DNA from 4 places in the Mesorhizobium sp. M0052 genome. Region 4 is predicted to be linked to each of the others. Evidence: predicted binding sites of a transcription regulator. Region 4 holds the regulator's gene; each other region holds the start of a gene.

Region 1 (4,232 bases), on a different contig from region 4:
GACCGTCTCCTTGTCCGGGCCCTGCCCGAGCGCCGATGACGCCGCATCGATCAGGTGACGGAACAGGTCGGTCTCGAAGACGCTCTCCACCCCTTGCAGGATGGAGGCCATGCGCTCCAGGCCCATGCCGGTGTCGATCGACGGCCGCGGCAGGTCGATGCGCTCATCCTTGGTGACCTGCTCATATTGCATGAACACCAGGTTCCAGAATTCAAGGAAGCGGTCGCCGTCCTCCTCCGGGCTGCCGGGAGGGCCGCCCCAGATGTGCTCGCCACGGTCGATGAAGATTTCCGAGCACGGCCCGCACGGTCCGGTGTCGCCCATAGCCCAGAAATTGTCGGAGGTCGGGATGCGGATGATGCGGTCATCGGAGAAACCGGCGATCTTCTTCCAGAAGCCGGCCGCCTCGTCATCGGTGTGATAGACGGTGACCAGCAGCTTGTCCTTGTTCAGCCCGAACTCCTTGGTAATCAGGTTCCAGGCCAGCTCGATGGCGCGCTCCTTGAAATAGTCGCCGAAGGAGAAATTGCCGAGCATTTCGAAAAAAGTCAGATGGCGCGCGGTGTAGCCGACATTGTCGAGGTCGTTGTGCTTGCCGCCGGCGCGCACGCTTTTCTGCGCGGTGGTGGCGCGCGAATAGGACCGCTTCTCCAGGCCGGTGAAGACGTTCTTGAACTGCACCATGCCGGCATTGGTGAACATCAGCGTCGGGTCGTTGCGCGGCACCAGCGGGCTCGAGGCCACGACCTCGTGGCCCTCCTTGCGGAAATAGTCGAGGAATGTCGACCGGATCTCGTTCACGCCACTCATGACTGCTGCCTTTTCGCGAAAACCGCCGGCACGGCCGGCGGACACTGGTCTCTGCTTTTTAGAAGATTGACTTGGCCTTTTAGCGGGCACGCCCCACCCTGTCCAGAAACACGGAATTGGGCCATCCCGGCAACTGCCAAGCCGGCTTCACGCTGCCCAAAAACGAAAACCGCCGGCGCGAAGGCCGGCGGTTTGAAACGCAAAACTAAAGAACTCGGTTACTTAAGCATCGGATAATAGACTCGATTTTTATGGCCGAACTCTGGCCGTGCCCTACATGGCGCCGGATTCTTCCTCGAAGCCGTCGTCGCTTTCGCCGCGCTCGGGGCCGCCATTTTCAAGAAATTTCTCGGCGATCAGCCCGGCATTCTGCCGCAGCGCAAGTTCGATCTCACGCGCCGTGTCGGGATTGTCGCGCAGGAACAGTTTGGCGTTTTCGCGACCTTGGCCGAGACGCTGCGAATTGTAGGAGAACCAGGCGCCGGACTTCTCGACCACGCCGGCCTTGACGCCGAGATCGACCAGTTCGCCGGTCTTGGAGACGCCCTCGCCATACATGATGTCGAACTCGACCACCTTGAAGGGCGGCGCCAGCTTGTTCTTGACCACCTTGACGCGGGTCTGGTTGCCGACGACCTCGTCGCGGTCCTTGACCGAGCCGATGCGGCGGATGTCGAGGCGCACCGAAGCGTAGAATTTCAGCGCGTTGCCGCCGGTCGTGGTTTCGGGCGAACCGAACATGACGCCGATCTTCATGCGGATCTGGTTGATGAAGATGACCATGGTGTTGGAGCGCGAGATCGAGGCGGTCAGCTTGCGCAGCGCCTGGCTCATCAGACGCGCCTGGAGACCGGGCAGAGAATCGCCCATCTCGCCTTCGATTTCGGCGCGCGGCGTCAGCGCCGCCACCGAATCGACGACCAGCACGTCGATGGCGCCTGAACGCACCAGCGTGTCGCAGATTTCCAGTGCCTGCTCGCCGGTGTCCGGCTGCGAGATCAAGAGGTTTTCCAGATCGACGCCGAGCTTGCGGGCATAGACCGGATCGAGTGCGTGCTCGGCATCGACGAAGGCGCAGATACCGCCTTTCTTCTGGGCTTCGGCAACTGTGTGCAGCGCCAGTGTCGTCTTGCCCGAGCTTTCCGGCCCGTAGATCTCGACAATGCGGCCGCGCGGCAGGCCGCCGACGCCAAGCGCGATGTCGAGGCCCAGCGATCCGGTCGGCACGGTTTCGATCTCGACGACCTGCTCATTGGCGCCAAGCCGCATGATCGAGCCCTTGCCGAAGGCGCGCTCGATTTGCGACAGCGCCGCGTCCAGAGCCTTTGATTTGTCCACCGCTTTGTCCTCTACAAGCCGCAAAGAATTCTGAGCCATGATACATCACCCCTTGGTCGTCAATGAAGGCCGGACAATCCGTAATCCCTGCCCATTTTGTACTACTTTTGTTCTCGTTTGGCAAGAGGGGTCAAATATCTGAAAAGCAATCTTTATCCGGATTTGTTCTTTTTTTGTCTCATGGTTTCGTTTCCGGATGTATCCACCATTGGGCCAGACGCGCCGGCTGTTTCGATCGGCCGAATCGCCGGCTTGCCTGCGAAGCTCCGCCGCACAGCCTAGCGCTTGTCTGGTTCGAATAACAAAGGTCATATCGCCGGCATGGTGAAATCAGCAAAGATACTGGCGGTGGGCGGCGCCCATATCGATCGCCGCGGCCAGGTGTCGGGCACGTACGTGCCCGCGGCGTCCAACCCCGGCACGATGCGCGAGGATGTCGGCGGCGGCGTATTCAACGCGCTGCGCAGCCTGGTGCGGCGCGGCGTCTCGGCCTCGCTTTTGTCGGTGCGCGGCGGCGATGCCTCGGCCGAGACGGTTGCGCGCGCCATCGCCGACTCCGGCATTGCCGACCTGTCGGCGGTTTTCCTCGACCGCACGACGCCGAGCTACACGGCGCTGATCGATCGCGACGGCGAGCTGATCACCGGCTTTGCCGATATGGCGCTCTACGATTTGGCGTTCCCCAAGCAGATCCGCCGCTCCAAGGTGCGCGAGGTGGTCGCCGAGGCCGATGCGGTGCTCTGCGACGCCAATCTGCCATCAACGGCGCTGGAGCGGCTGGTGGGGCTCGCCGCCGGCAAGCCGGTGTTCGCCATCGCCATTTCGCCGGCCAAGGTGGTGCGGCTGATACCGGTGCTGAAGGAACTCGCGCAGGTCTTCATGAACCGGCGCGAGGCCATGGTGCTGGCCGGCGTCGATGCCAATGCCACCGAGCGCGAGACCGTCGACGGACTGCGCTGCAGCGGCCTCACCAGTGGCGTGGTGACGGCGGGCGACGGCCCGGTGCTGGGATTCGACGAAGCCGGCGCCTTCTCTATCCTGCCGCCGGCGCCGAGAAAAGTCGCCGACGTCACCGGCGCCGGCGACGCGCTGGCCGGCGCCACCATCGCTGCCCTGCTGCGCGGCCTGGCATTGCGCCAAGCCCTCCGCGAAGGCGTTGCCGCGGCGACGCTCGCCATCGAAAGTTCGGATGCCGTGCCGGCCTTCACCGCCGCGATCTTCACCGAGGCACTGGCTCTTGTGCCCGACGCGCAGGAAATGGCATGAGGGCGGCCAATTGCCATTGCCGGAGCGCGACGTCCAAGCGGACGCGCGGATCTCCGGATCGGAGACCATCATGACACCGCAAAGCGCCCGCCCCTTCATCGACATCCACGCGCCCGTGGCCGAGGCGCTCGCCGCTGGCCGCCCGGTCGTGGCGCTGGAAAGCACCATCATCACCCATGGCATGCCTTACCCCGACAATGGCGCCATGGCCGCCAATGTCGAAAAGATCATCCTGGACAATGGCGCGGTGCCGGCGACGATCGCCGTGGTCGCCGGCCGCATCAAGATCGGGCTGTCCGACGGCGAGCGCGAGTCGCTGGCCATGACCGGCGATGCCATGAAGCTGTCGCGCGCCGACCTCGGCTTTGCGGTCTCGCAAGGCCGCACCGGCGGCACCACGGTCGCCGCCACCATGATCGCCGCTGACATGGTCGGGATAAAGGTGTTCGCCACCGGCGGCATTGGCGGCGTCCACAAGGGCGCGGAAAAGAGCTTCGACATCTCGGCCGATCTCGACGAGTTGGCGCGCACGCCGGTCATCGTCGTCTCGGCCGGCGCCAAGGCGATCCTCGACATCGAAAAGACGCTTGAAGTGCTGGAGACGCGCGGCGTGCCGGTGATTGGCCATGGCTGCGAGACGATGCCGGCCTTCTGGTCGCGGCATTCGCCGTTCCGCGCGCCGCTGACCCTGCACAGACCGGAAGAGATCGCGCATTTCTACAAGACCAGGGCGGCACTTGGCCTGGTCGGCGGCATGCTGATCGCCAACCCGGTGCCGCAGGACGATGAAATTCCGGCCGACGAGATGGCCGGCTATA
Region 2 (4,232 bases), on a different contig from region 4:
CGTCGAGATCATGCCGCGCCTGGACGAGCATTTGCGGCGCGGCAAGGCCGCCTCGTAAACCAAGGCAAAGTGCCGGCCAAGTGCTGCCTTTGTCAGGCAGAATGGCGGCTGCGCCTTCGAGAGGTCATTTCCTCCGGGTCGTCGGGCGGATAGTCTGTCGCCAAGTCAAGACGGAAGAGATCCAATGAGCGCGCACCGCGGCGGCTGCCATTGCGGCAACATCCACCTGACGTTCGAAACGGGAATGGAGCCGGCCGAGATGGAGATCCGCGCCTGCCAGTGCGCCTTCTGCGTCCGGCATGGCTCACGCGCCGCCGCCGATCCGCAGGGCCGATTGATCGTCGCGGTCGAGGACGAGGCGCGGCTGCACCGATACCGGTTCGGATTGCGCACCGCCGATTATCTCATCTGCCGGGACTGCGGCGTCTATGTCGCTGCTGTGACCACCGACGGCGAACCGAGAGCGATCGTCATCGTCAATGCGCTGGATGACCGGCCGCGGTTCAACCGCGAGCCGGTCCCAATGGACTATGATGCCGAGAACAAAGAGGGTCGCATTGCCCGGCGGCAAGCGCGCTGGATGCCGGTCGAGATCCGCTCCGGCCTCAGCGGATGACCGGTTCGCCGTGGAAGCGGCGGCGCGAGGGCGGCGAGACGCCGAAGCCGACCTCCATCATCAGCCGTGGCGTGGTGGACGGCACGGTGCCCATGTGGAAGCCGAACGGGTCCTCGACGAAGCCGAGGCCGGCCTCGCCGGTCAGCGTGACCGGGCTGTCGTCGCCATAGACCTTGAGCACGTCTTGCGCCGGATGGCCGACCAGCAGCGTCAACTGGTGCTTGAGGCTGCGCCTGTTGTGGCTGCCTTTGACATAGACATGCGGGCCGGTGCCGGCATCGCAGGGCTTGAGATAGAAGAAGAATTTCAGCATCCGCCAGTCGTCGAGATCGAAATGATATTTGCCGAGCGAGGCAAGGTTCTTGTCGGCGTCGGAAGCCTCGCCGGTCGGAAAGCTCCACCAGACACGCGTGGTGATCAGCTTTGCCTGCCCGCCCAGATAGTGCTGGGCGATGTCGAGCAGCAGCGGGTCGTTCTGGATGGCGAGTGCCGCCTTGCAGCCGAGGATGCGCTCGAAATAGTGTCCGCTGAGCAAAGAGCGGCCGAACCGCTTCTCGGCTTCTGCGTGTTCTCCGGGCATGAATTCGAGCCGGCGGTCGAAATTGCCGAAGCACGGCGTGCTCTGAGCAAAGCTGGCGATCTCTTCGTGGATTGCCTGCGGAAGGACCAGTCCGGAGAACAGGCCATCGGCGCGCAGCGCCGCGACGATCGACTTGAGGTCGACGCCCCTGAACATCGTCGCTCCGGCACTCTGCGCGGGGCGCGCGGCTTTGGCGCCAAGCCAGTGCAGTTTGCGCGCCGGCATGGTGCGGGCAAGCACGAACATCGGCAGCCATGCGGGATTTTCGCGCAGGTCGGACAGATAGGTCGGGATACGCACCGCGATGCGGCGGAGCAGGCTGCCGTTGCGGGCAATGGCCTCCAGACTGGGGGCGCCGGATTTGTCAGGGGACGAAAGGTTCATCGGGGTCCTCAGATATGAACGGCAGCAACGACGACGCGGCGCTTGCTTACCGCTCCGGCACTACCCAAACCCGATATCCCGCATCAACGGAATGCTAATCCCGCGTCAGCTTTTGTGCAATGCACAATAGGTTTTTGCGGCGAAAAAGCCGGACGGCGCAGCGGACAGTGTCAATTCCGGGGGGACGCCGACGCTGCCCCTCATCCGCCCTTCGGGCACCCTTCTCCCTGGGAACGGGGAGAAGGGAGAAACATCACTTCTTCGGCGCCAGCCAGATTTCGGCGTCGAGCCGCCTGGTGGCGAGACCGCGCGCAAGGGCTTCGGCGCTGTGCGCGTTCTTCGACAGGGCAGCGGCCTGGCGCTTGCTGATGACCAGCCCTTCGGCCAGCGCCCGGTTGCCCGAAAACACCCGTGACAGGAACGGCGTGCGGCTGCCGCGCGCACGGGAAAAGCGCGCCGGCATGGTTTGCCGCGCCGTGTGAGCGACGACGTCGTCGATCCAGCCGTCGGCCAGCCTTGCGCCCGGCTCGAGAAACAGCAGCCAGTCACCCTTCGCCTGCCTGATTCCCGCGCCGATGCCGCCGGCGACGAAATGGCAGCCGGCATGATCGGCAACCCGATGCGTCTGGTCGGTCGAGCCGGTGTCGCAGACGATGACATCGCGTACCACGCCCTCGACCGCGCCGCCGATCAATGAGGCGAGCGTGCGGGCAAGGCCTTCTTCGTCATCCCGGGTTTCGATGAGAACGCTGAGCATTTTTAGCCGAATAGCGGAAAGCCCGGCGCAGCGCCAGTTTTGCATGGTCCAACTAAAAAGTTCTTGCTTTGTTCTCATCAGCGAAATAGGATTATTTTCATGAACAGAGCGATTCGACAGCCAGCCGACAGTCCTTGGGAAAGGGCCAAAATGGAACATATCGTGCGTGCGGACATTGCTGCTTTCGGAGCAGGGCGAGCCGAGATGGCCAATGCGATGATCGAACAGAGCGGCATGCGCGTCCGTCCGGATCGCAACCGCGGCCGTTCCGCTGGCATCAACCCGTCCGGCCGGTTCGAGCCGGTCAGCCGGCATGTGTTCGACGACGGCTGGAATTCGCTGGAGGAATTGCCGCCGTTCAAGACCGAAGTGCAGGTCGAGAAGCCGCGCACCATCATCACCCGCAACGAATCGCCCGACATTTCCTTCGACCGCTCGATCAACCCCTATCGCGGCTGCGAGCATGGCTGCGTCTATTGTTTCGCCCGGCCGACGCATTCCTTCATGGGCCTGTCGCCGGGGCTGGATTTCGAAGCGAAGCTGTTTGCCAAGCCGGATGCGGCGCGGCTGCTCGACAAGGAACTGTCGAAGGATGGCTATCAGCCGCGCACCATCGCGATCGGCACCAACACCGATCCCTACCAGCCGATCGAGAAACAATACCGGATCATGCGCGATATCCTCGAAGTGCTGGAGGCGCGCGGCCATCCGGTCGGCATCGTCACCAAATCCCATCTGGTGACGCGCGACATCGACATCTTGTCGCGCATGGCCGAACGGGGCTTGGCCAAGGTGGCGCTGTCGGTGACGACGATGGACCGCATGCTGGCGCGCACCATGGAGCCACGCGCGTCGACGCCGACCAAGCGGCTTGAGGCGATCCGGCAGCTTTCCGATGCCGGCATCCCGGCCTCTGTCATGGTGGCGCCGATCATTCCCGGCCTGACCGACCAGGAGATGGAGCGCATCCTCGATTCGGCACGCGCCGCAGGCGCCCGCGAGGCCGGCTATGTCATCCTGCGCCTGCCGCTCGAGGTGGCGCCGATCTTCAAGGACTGGCTGCTGCGCCATTATCCCGACCGCTACCGGCACGTGATGTCGCTGATCCGTTCGATGCGCGACGGCAAGGACTATGATTCGGAATGGGGCAAGCGGATGAAAGGCGCCGGCCCCTATGCCTGGCAGATCGGCCGGCGCTTCGAGATCACGGCCAAGCGGCTCGGCCTCAACGCCGAGCGGCGCACGCTCCGAACCGACCAGTTTGTCGCCGCCGCCAAGGCGACCGAGCAGCTGATGCTGCTCTGAGAGTAGCGCCTGCCCTGCCCTCGTGGCTGTCAGGCGACCCAAGAATCCCGTCCGGCCTGTCCCCCGGCCTGCAGACGGTGCCCTCCCGGTCTTGCCCCACTCGACCTTGGAGGGACTTGCGGAGAATCGGAGCCGATGCGAACCTCGCCGCAACATGGCTCGCGCACGTTCCGATTCTCCGCTTCTTTTCGAAATCGTCGAAAAGCCCGACTTCTCCTTCGAGACGAAGGCGATGGCGGAAGGCCTGTGGCCGGTGGCAGGCATGGACGAGGCCGGCCGCGGTCCGCTGGCCGGGCCGGTGGTGGCGGCGGCCGTGATCCTCGATCCCGCCAACATTCCCGACGGGCTCGACGATTCCAAACGGCTCAACCATTTGCAGCGCGAGGCGCTGTTCCTGAAAATCCTGGGGTCAGCGCTCGGCGTGTCGATGGCCTCGGTCAGCGCCGAAGGCATTGACGGCAGCAACATCCTCAAGGCCAGCCTGGAAGCCATGCGCCGCGCCCTTGCCGGCCTGCCGATCCAGGCGAAGCTGGCGCTGGCCGATGGCCGCGATGTGCCGCCGGGCCTCCTCTGCGAAGGCCGCGCGCTGA
Region 3 (4,232 bases), on a different contig from region 4:
GAGCAGGAACGCCGAAAAGAAGGCCTGGAAGGAAATGACGATCAGGCTGAGCCCAAGCACGACGATGCGCGGTATTTCGGAATCGTCGAGCGGACCGAAGCCAAGATGCGCCCAGCGCGCCACGGCATAGAAGAAGAACAGCGCGCCGCCGGCAAAGCAGATGCCGGCATTGGCGGCGAGACGATCGGTGCTGATCGTTCTGGCCAGCCAGCCGGAACGGCGGCTTGGCGGCAGGATGCCGGTTATCTCGGCATAGTAACGCGAAATGGCACCGAAGGTCAGGAGCTGGACACCGGTGACGATCATGAAACAGGCGGCTACGAAGGTGTTGAGGTCGAGCGACAGATTGTTGATCACGCGCAACGGCCCGAACACCAGCAGCGCCGCAAACAGCGCGCCGATACCGCACAGCACCGTGCCGGGGATGAAGAACATCCAGCGCGGATTGTAGACGAGCAGGAACTTCAGATGCCGCCAACCGTCGCGCCAAGTCCTGAGATGCGGCGGGCGGCTGCGGCCGTCGGGCTTGAGCGTGGTCGGCACTTCCTCAATGCGCAGGCCGGCTAGCGCGCCGCGCACCACCATCTCCGAGGCGAACTCCATGCCGGTCGTCTGCAGGTCGAGCTGGCGGATGCTTTCGGCATTGAAGCCGCGCAGGCCGCAGTGGAAATCGCCTGTCTTGATGCGGAAGAACAGCCGGCCGACGAAGCTCAGCACCGGATTCCCGAGATAGCGGTGCAGCGGCGGCATGGCGCCGGGTTCTATGCCGCCCTGGAAGCGGTTGCCCATGACCAAGTCGGCGCCGTCGCGCAGCCGCGCGACAAAGGCTTCCAGCGCGCTGAAATCGTAACTGTCGTCGGCATCGCCCATGATGATGAAGTGGCCCTTGGCGGCCGCGATGCCGCCAAGCAGCGCCGCGCCATACCCTTTCTGCGGCACCGGCACGACACGGGCTCCGATCGCGGTGACAATGTCCTGCGACCCGTCGGTGCTGCCATTGTCGGCGATCAGCACCTCGCCGGAGATGCCAGCCTTGTCTAGAAAGGCCCTCGCCTTGCCGATGCAGACGGCCAGCGTCTCGGCCTCGTTGAGGCATGGCATCAGGATGGTGAGTTCGAGCTCTTTGACCGAAGCGGCGCGGATGGCTGTGACGGCGTTCATGGTCGTTGTTCCATCGAGGACGTTTTTGGCGGCGTCCAATCCGGGTTGAATTCGGCGACTACCCTTGCACGGCAAGGCTTAAGAAAACGATGACGCGCAGCCTCGCCTTGTCTCCAACAGGGTCGGCGCTGTCACGGCTTTGCTTCTGCCGATCCCGGAATCTCGCGATTGGCAGAAGCGCGGCGAGGCTGTACAGGCAATGGCTGTTGCCGATCGACCCGCGGAGACCAGAAGATGCCCCTGAAGATCGCCGTCCAGATGGACCATGTCTCCACCGTCTCGATTGCCGGCGACACGTCCTTTGCGCTGTCGCTGGAGGCGCAGCGGCGCGGCCATCAATTGTTCCACTACACGCCCGACCGGCTGTCGATGCTGGGCGGCAAGGTGTTTGCCCGCATCGAAGAGATGAAGCTCCGCGACGAGAAGGGCAATCATTATACGCTGGGCGACAAGGTGCGCACCGACCTGTCGGAGATGGATGTGATCCTGCTGCGCCAGGATCCGCCCTTCGACATGAATTACATCACCACCACGCACATTCTGGAGCGCATTCACCCGAAGACACTGGTCGTCAACGACCCGGCCTGGGTGCGCAACAGCCCGGAAAAGATCTTCGTCACCGAATTCCCCGACCTGATGCCCGAAACGCTGATCACCAAGGATCCCCAGGAGGTCGCGGCCTTCCGCAAGGAATTCGGCGACATCATCGTCAAGCCGCTCTACGGCAATGGCGGCGCCGGCATTTTCCATCTCAAGGAGGGCGACCGCAACCTCGCCTCGCTGCTCGAAATGTTCGCCCAGCTGTCACGCGAGCCCTATATCGTCCAGCGCTATCTCAAGGATGTGCGCAAGGGCGACAAGCGCATCATCCTGATCGACGGCGAGGCGGTCGGCGCCATCAACCGGGTACCGGCCGACCACGATTCGCGCTCCAACATGCATGTCGGCGGCCGCGCCGAAAAAACCGAACTGACGGAACGCGAACGCGAAATCTGCGCCCGCATCGGCCCATCGCTGAAAGAGCGCGGCTTCATCCTGGTCGGCATCGACGTGATCGGCGACTACATGACCGAGATCAACGTTACCTCGCCGACCGGCGTGCGCGAAGTGCAACGCTTCGGCGGCGCCGATATTGCAAGCCTGTTCTGGGACGCGGTAGAGGAAAAGCGGGGGGTAGGCTCGGCATAGGGAGCATCGCGATTGTGTGTGTGTTCCTGTAATGTTCTTGCCTTGGCCTAAAATCTATGGTTGTCTTGTCCTGACGTCGCTCGCGGTCTGAACCACGAGGCCGAGGCGAGCCGATATCCGGGGGCAGAGCAAGATGGTGGCGCGCGTTCGCACGGTTGCTTTCCAGGGCATCGAGGCCGTACCGGTCGATGTCCAGGTGATGATCGCGCCGGGCAAGGTCGGCATGCAGATCGTCGGGCTGGCCGACAAGGCGGTGGCCGAAAGCCGCGAGCGCGTGCAGGCGGCGCTGCACGCTTCGGGCCTGTCGATGCCGTCGAAGAAGGTGACGGTCAATCTGGCGCCTGCCGACCTGCCCAAGGAAGGGAGCCATTACGATCTGCCGATCGCGCTCGGCCTGATGGCAGCACTCGGCGCCATTCCGGGCGATATGCTGGCGTCCTATGTCGTGCTGGGCGAATTGTCGCTCGACGGCACCATTGCCACGGTCGCCGGTGCGCTGCCGGCGGCGATCGGCGCCAATGCCGAGGGAAAAGGCCTGATCTGCCCGTTCGGCTGCGGGCCGGAAGCGGCCTGGGCGGGCAAGGATTTCGACATATTGGCGCCGCGCAGCCTGATTGCCATCGCCAATCATTTTCGCGGCACGCAGGTGCTGTCGCGGCCCGAGCCCGGCATCCATGTCTCGGCCCGCGACCTGCCCGACCTTTCCGACATCAAGGGCCAGGAAAGCGCCAAGCGGGCGCTGGAAGTGGCGGCGGCCGGTGGCCACAATCTGTTGATGGTCGGGCCTCCCGGCTCGGGAAAATCGATGCTGGCGCAGAGGCTGCCTTCAATTCTGCCACCACTGGCGCCCAAGGAACTTCTTGAAGTCTCGATGATCGCCTCGGTGGCCGGCGAGCTCGGCGAAGGCAAGCTCACCGACCGGCGGCCGTTCCGCGCCCCGCACCATTCGGCTTCGATGGCGGCAATGGTCGGCGGCGGCATCAGGGCGCGGCCGGGCGAAGTATCGCTTGCCCACACCGGCGTGCTGTTCCTCGACGAGTTTCCCGAATTCACGCCGCAGACCTTGGATGCGCTGCGCCAGCCGCTGGAGACCGGCGACTGCATGATAGCGCGCGCCAACCACCGCGTCACCTATCCAGCGCGCATCCAGCTGGTAGCGGCGATGAACCCGTGCCGTTGCGGCATGGCCGGCGAGCCCGGCTATCGCTGCCTGCGCGGTGAACGCTGCCGCACCGACTACCAGGCGCGCATCTCAGGCCCGCTGCTCGACCGCATCGACCTCAGGATCGAGGTACCGGCTGTCTCGGCCGCCGACCTGATCCGGCCCGACCGGGCGGAGAAGAGCGCGGCGGTCGCCCAGCGCGTGGCGCGCGCCCGCACCATCCAGCGCGAGCGGTTCGAGCGGCTGGGCGTCACCAGCGCCACCACCAACGCCCATTGCTCGCCTTCTGTTATCGAGGACATCGCCGCGCCGGACGCAGCCGGCCTGTCGCTGCTTAAAGATGCCAGCGAGAAACTCGGCTTTTCTGCGCGCGCCTATCACCGCGTGCTTAAAGTGGCGCGCACACTGGCCGACCTCGACGCCAGCGAAACCGTCGGCCGCATTCACCTGGCCGAGGCGATTTCCTACCGCATGATGTCGGAGCGGGTGGCGCAGGCGGCTTAACCCTCCCCCCTTGAGGGGAAGGTGACCGCGAAGCGGCCGGGTGGGGTCGCCGAAGAATGCTCGATCTTTTTTTTGAAGCCGAGCCGAGAAAGGGCCTCTGCGATGACATTGCTTGTAGTGTCGTCCGAAGGGAGTCGCCGCACTTCACGCAGGACCCCACCCGGCCCTTCGGGCCACCCTCCCCTCAAGGGGGAGGGAAACGCAGGCGCTAATTCGC
Region 4 (4,232 bases):
CTTTCTCGGCAATCCGAAAACCATTGCTACGCAGGGACCGCCGCCGCTGACCGCGCGGCTCTCCTCGGCAATCGAGAACGCGCGCGAAAACATTGCCGACCATATCAGGGGCAAGATCGGCGGCGCCGAAGGCGAGATTGCCGCGGCGTTGATTGTCGGGGTGCGCGCTGGCATCCCGGACGAGGTCAACGAGGCGATGCGGCGCACCGGCATCTACCACATCATCTCCATCTCCGGCCTGCACATGGCGCTGGTTGCCGGCACCATCATGGCGTTGCTGCGTGGCGCCTTTGCGCTGTTTCCCGATTTCTCTTCGCGCCGGCCGGTGAAGAAATATGCGGCCGCGGCAGCGCTTGTCTCGATCGCCGCCTATCTCGTTATTTCAGGCGTCGTGGTTGCCGCCGAGCGCAGCTTCATCATGCTGGCGGTCATGCTTGTCGCCGTGCTGTTTGATCGCGCCGCACTCACCATGCGCAATCTGGCGATCTCCGCCATCGCCGTCATCCTGGTGTCACCGCACGAGGTGGTCGGTCCCAGCTTCCAGATGTCGTTTGCCGCCACCGCCGCCCTTGTCGGCGCCTATGCCGGCTGGGCCGATTACCGCGCCGACAAGGTGAGAACGCCGCCGGCAAAGCGCTCCTTCGTCGGCTTCCTGTCGCGAAAGTTCGCGCTGGCCATGGGCGGCCTCGCCATGACCTCGATCATCGCCGGCAGTGCAACCTTGCTGTTCGCCATCTGGCATTTTCAGCGTGTGTCGCCGCTCAGCCTGATCGCCAATCTGGCCGTGATGCCGATTGTTTCGTTGATCGTCATGCCCTTTGCCGTGCTCAGCGCACTGGCGATGCCGTTCGGCGCCGACGGGCCGTTCCTCTATGTGATGGGCAAAGGTCTGATGGCGATGATCGCTATATCGGCCTGGATTTCCGAGCGCTCGCCGGTCGACGCCGTCGGGCTGATCTCCATCCGCTCGGTGCTGTTGGTGGCGGTCGCCCTCGTCATCGCCACCATGGCCACCACCTGGCTCAGGTTGGCGGCCGTGCCTTTCGCGCTGGCCGGCCTATTGACGGTGCCGCAGGTGCTTACGCCCGACGTGCTCATATCCGAGGATGCGCATCTGGTGGCCATGCCGATCGGTGGCGGCGAACTCGCCCTCAACCGCGAACGCTCCAACGAATTCACCACGGACAATTGGAAACGGGCGCTGCGGGCCGAAACCATTATCCCACCTGAGATTTTCGAGTCAACAGATACGCGGTTCGATCTCGATCCGCTCGATCTGCCGCCCGGCTCGCCCTTCTATTGCATGGGCGATCTCTGTATCGCCCGGCACCCTTCCGGAGCCATTGTAGCGCTTGCGAAAGACCGCAAGACGGCGCGGCCGGCCTGTGCCTTCGCGAGCCTGATCGTCATCGATGACGCCACCGCCTACAATCCGTGCCGCGACCCGCTGGTGCTGGTCGTGACGAAGAAACAGCTGGCCCGCGACGGCAGCGCCGCCGTCTTCTTCGATCCGCAATCGGCAGCTGCAGCGCCAACCATCCGCTTCGCCGTCGACAAGCCGTATCGCCCCTGGCACGAGCAACGCCGCTTCTCCCGCGAAGCGCGCGGCCTGCCGCCTTACAACCAGCGTGAAAAGTACAAACCCAAGCCGGCTCAGTAGCGCCGGATCAATCCGACAAGCTTGCCCTGCACCTTCACCCTGTCCGGTCCAAAAATGCGGGTCTCGTAGGCCGGGTTGGCGGCTTCCAGGGCGATCGAGGCGCCCTTGCGGCGGAAGCGTTTCAGGGTCGCTTCCTCATCGTCGACCAACGCCACCACGATCTCGCCGGGGCTGGCTGTGTCGGCATTGCGGATGATGACCGTGTCGCCATCGAAAATGCCGGCCTCGATCATCGAATCGCCCTTGACCTCGAGCGCGTAGTGTTCGCCGCCCATGATCATATCCGGCGGCACCGAGATCGAATGGGTCTGATGCTGGATGGCGTCGATCGGCACGCCGGCGGCGATGCGTCCCATAACCGGGATTGAAATCGCGGAAACGGCATCGTCATTGCCGGCCGACATCGAACGCGACGGCGAGCCCGGCTTGATCTGGCGGCCGAGACCGCCTTGGCCCAACGCGCCTTGTCCTTGGCCGCCTTGCCCTTGGCCGGTTTGACCAAGACTGCCCTGAATGACGCTCGGCGAAAACTTCCTCGCCGCATTGAGGCCTGGTGCGATCGAGTCGGGCAGCCGCAGCACTTCCAGCGCGCGCGCCCGGTTCGGCAGCCGGCGAATGAAACCGCGCTCCTCAAGCGCCGTGATCAGGCGGTGGATGCCGGACTTGGAGGCGAGGTCGAGCGCTTCCTTCATCTCGTCGAAGGACGGCGGGATTCCGCTCTCCTTCAGGCGTTCATGGATGAACATCAGAAGCTCATGTTGTTTGCGCGTCAGCATCGCGGCCCCCAAGGGTTCTGAAACCAGAATCAGAAAAAACAAACCCAGAACAAACACTATCTGTTCCAGTTGTGTTCCGCAACCTTTTAAAGTTTAACGAATGTGTTGACGTTTTGTTCAGCGTAACGTTCGGCGCTGCGAGCGCCGCTCGTAGTCGTTGGCCGGCAACGGGGTGAAACGAAGACAAAGTGCCCTGCGTCGTCGGCTACGATCGCCGCTTCCTTTTCGGACGGGGCTGCGCAGCATCCGCGCCGGGTTCACTCTGGGCATAGACCTGCAGCGTGTAGCCGATGTGAGCGGTCATCAGAGTTTTCGCACGTTCGACGTCGCGATCGAGGGCCGCTTCCATCAGGGCGGTATGGTGTTCGATCGCCACGGCGTCGCGCAGGGCCGCCACGGCCTTCCGGTGGCCATCCGTGCGGCCGGCGGCGGCGCGCAGCGTCGGGGCCAGACCCAGAAAGCGGTGATGGCGATGCAATTGGTCGGAAATCGTCGTATTGAAGCGCAGCAGCCAGCTGGATGTCGCGGCACTGAGCAGCGCCGCATGGAAGGCATCGTGTTTTTCGTACCACGCGTCGACCGCATCATCCGATGGATCGTCGAGAACAGACCCGCACCGTGAGAGACGATAGTGGGCGGCAACGACCGCGTCTTCCCACTCACGGTCGCCCTCCTCGATCGATTCCACCAGCAGGGGCAGTTCGACCACCAGCCGCGCACGCGCCAAATCCTCGAGCTCCGCCCGAGAGACGGGAGCGACCGCAAACCCGCGGTTGCTGATGGCGGTCACAAGCCGTTCCGCCTCCAGCCGCGACAGCGCCTCGCGCAACGGCGTCCAGCCGATGCCGTAGGTGTTGCGCAGCGTGCTCAGCTTCAACGGCGCGGCAGGCGCCAGCCGGGTCGCAAGAATATCGCGCCTGAGCAGGCGATAGGCCGCTTCCGTCTTCGAGGTCTGCTCGTCATCCAGCATCGTGATCCATCAGACATAAACGCTCGGCGGATCATTATATATCAAAGCCTTTCAATGGGTGAATTATATATAATGTTTGACAGTTCAAGGGCGACCACTCAAGATCGCCGGCATGTTTGGGCGGCAGGCTCCGCCGCGCGCGTTTGTCCATGGAGGGGCGCCGGATCATGAGCACGACACCCGATCTCGCTACAATCGAAGCAATGGATGCCGCCGATCCGCTGCGCTCCATGCGCGAACGCTTTGTCTTGCCGCAAGGTGTGATTTATCTCGACGGCAATTCCCTGGGCGCCGCGTCAGCGGTCGTCTTCAGCGAACTGCAGCAGGCCGCCACGCAGGAATGGGCGCACGACCTCATTCGCGCCTGGAACACCGCCGGCTGGTTCAACATGCCGGTGGAACTCGGAGATCAGCTCGGGCGACTGATCGGCGCGGCTGATGGGCAGACGGTGGTCTGCGACACAACCTCGATCAACATCTACAAGCTGCTGCACGCAGCGCTCGGCATGCGGCCGGATCGGTCGGTCATCGTTGCCGAGGGCGACAGTTTCCCGACCGACCTCTACATGGCCGAAGGCGTCGCCTCGACCCGGCCGGGAACGCGGCTGCGGCTGGAGGGCGTCGACGCGGCCGCAATCGAGGAGCTGATCGACGACAGCGTTGCCGTCATCCTGGTCAACCACGTCAACTACAAATCCGGCCAGTTGCGCGACATGGCGGCGCTGACGCGCAAGGCACATGACGCCGGCGCGCTGATCATCTGGGATCTCTGCCACACGGCCGGCGCCTTGCCGGTCGAACTTGACCGTGCCAATGCCGATTTCGC

The links. The regulator LexA, encoded in region 4, represses DNA repair genes until DNA is damaged. The targets are predictions, from matches to a motif close to TGTTCNNNNTGTGTTCNG.
Region 1: recA (recombinase RecA) is a predicted target of LexA. The motif match lies at 2,246-2,263, and genes of this name have one in related genera.
Region 2: NKJ77_RS15315 (PA0069 family radical SAM protein) is a predicted target of LexA. The motif match lies at 2,396-2,413, and genes of this name have one in related genera.
Region 3: NKJ77_RS11490 (YifB family Mg chelatase-like AAA ATPase) is a predicted target of LexA. The motif match lies at 2,371-2,388, and genes of this name have one in related genera.

Annotation. Positions count from the first base shown of each region.
Region 1 covers NZ_JAMYUS010000009.1:202,688-206,919, forward strand. The annotation lists gene alaS (alanine--tRNA ligase) at 1-810, opposite strand, end outside; gene recA (recombinase RecA) at 1,084-2,187, opposite strand; gene NKJ77_RS14865 (carbohydrate kinase family protein) at 2,470-3,414, shown strand; gene NKJ77_RS14870 (pseudouridine-5'-phosphate glycosidase) at 3,485-4,232, shown strand, end outside.
Region 2 covers NZ_JAMYUS010000010.1:5,945-10,176, forward strand. The annotation lists gene moaB (molybdenum cofactor biosynthesis protein B) at 1-58, shown strand, start outside; gene NKJ77_RS15300 (GFA family protein) at 185-616, shown strand; gene NKJ77_RS15305 (hypothetical protein) at 606-1,580, opposite strand; gene NKJ77_RS15310 (glycosyltransferase) at 1,834-2,337, opposite strand; gene NKJ77_RS15315 (PA0069 family radical SAM protein) at 2,488-3,642, shown strand; gene rnhB (ribonuclease HII) at 3,797-4,232, shown strand, end outside.
Region 3 covers NZ_JAMYUS010000007.1:124,188-128,419, reverse strand. The annotation lists gene NKJ77_RS11500 (glycosyltransferase family 2 protein) at 1-1,161, opposite strand, end outside; gene gshB (glutathione synthase) at 1,396-2,349, shown strand; gene NKJ77_RS11490 (YifB family Mg chelatase-like AAA ATPase) at 2,483-4,015, shown strand; gene NKJ77_RS11485 (malate synthase G) at 4,224-4,232, opposite strand, start outside.
Region 4 covers NZ_JAMYUS010000027.1:16,358-20,589, forward strand. The annotation lists gene NKJ77_RS27830 (ComEC/Rec2 family competence protein) at 1-1,660, shown strand, start outside; gene lexA (transcriptional repressor LexA) at 1,654-2,436, opposite strand; gene NKJ77_RS27840 (GntR family transcriptional regulator) at 2,642-3,406, opposite strand; gene kynU (kynureninase) at 3,574-4,232, shown strand, end outside.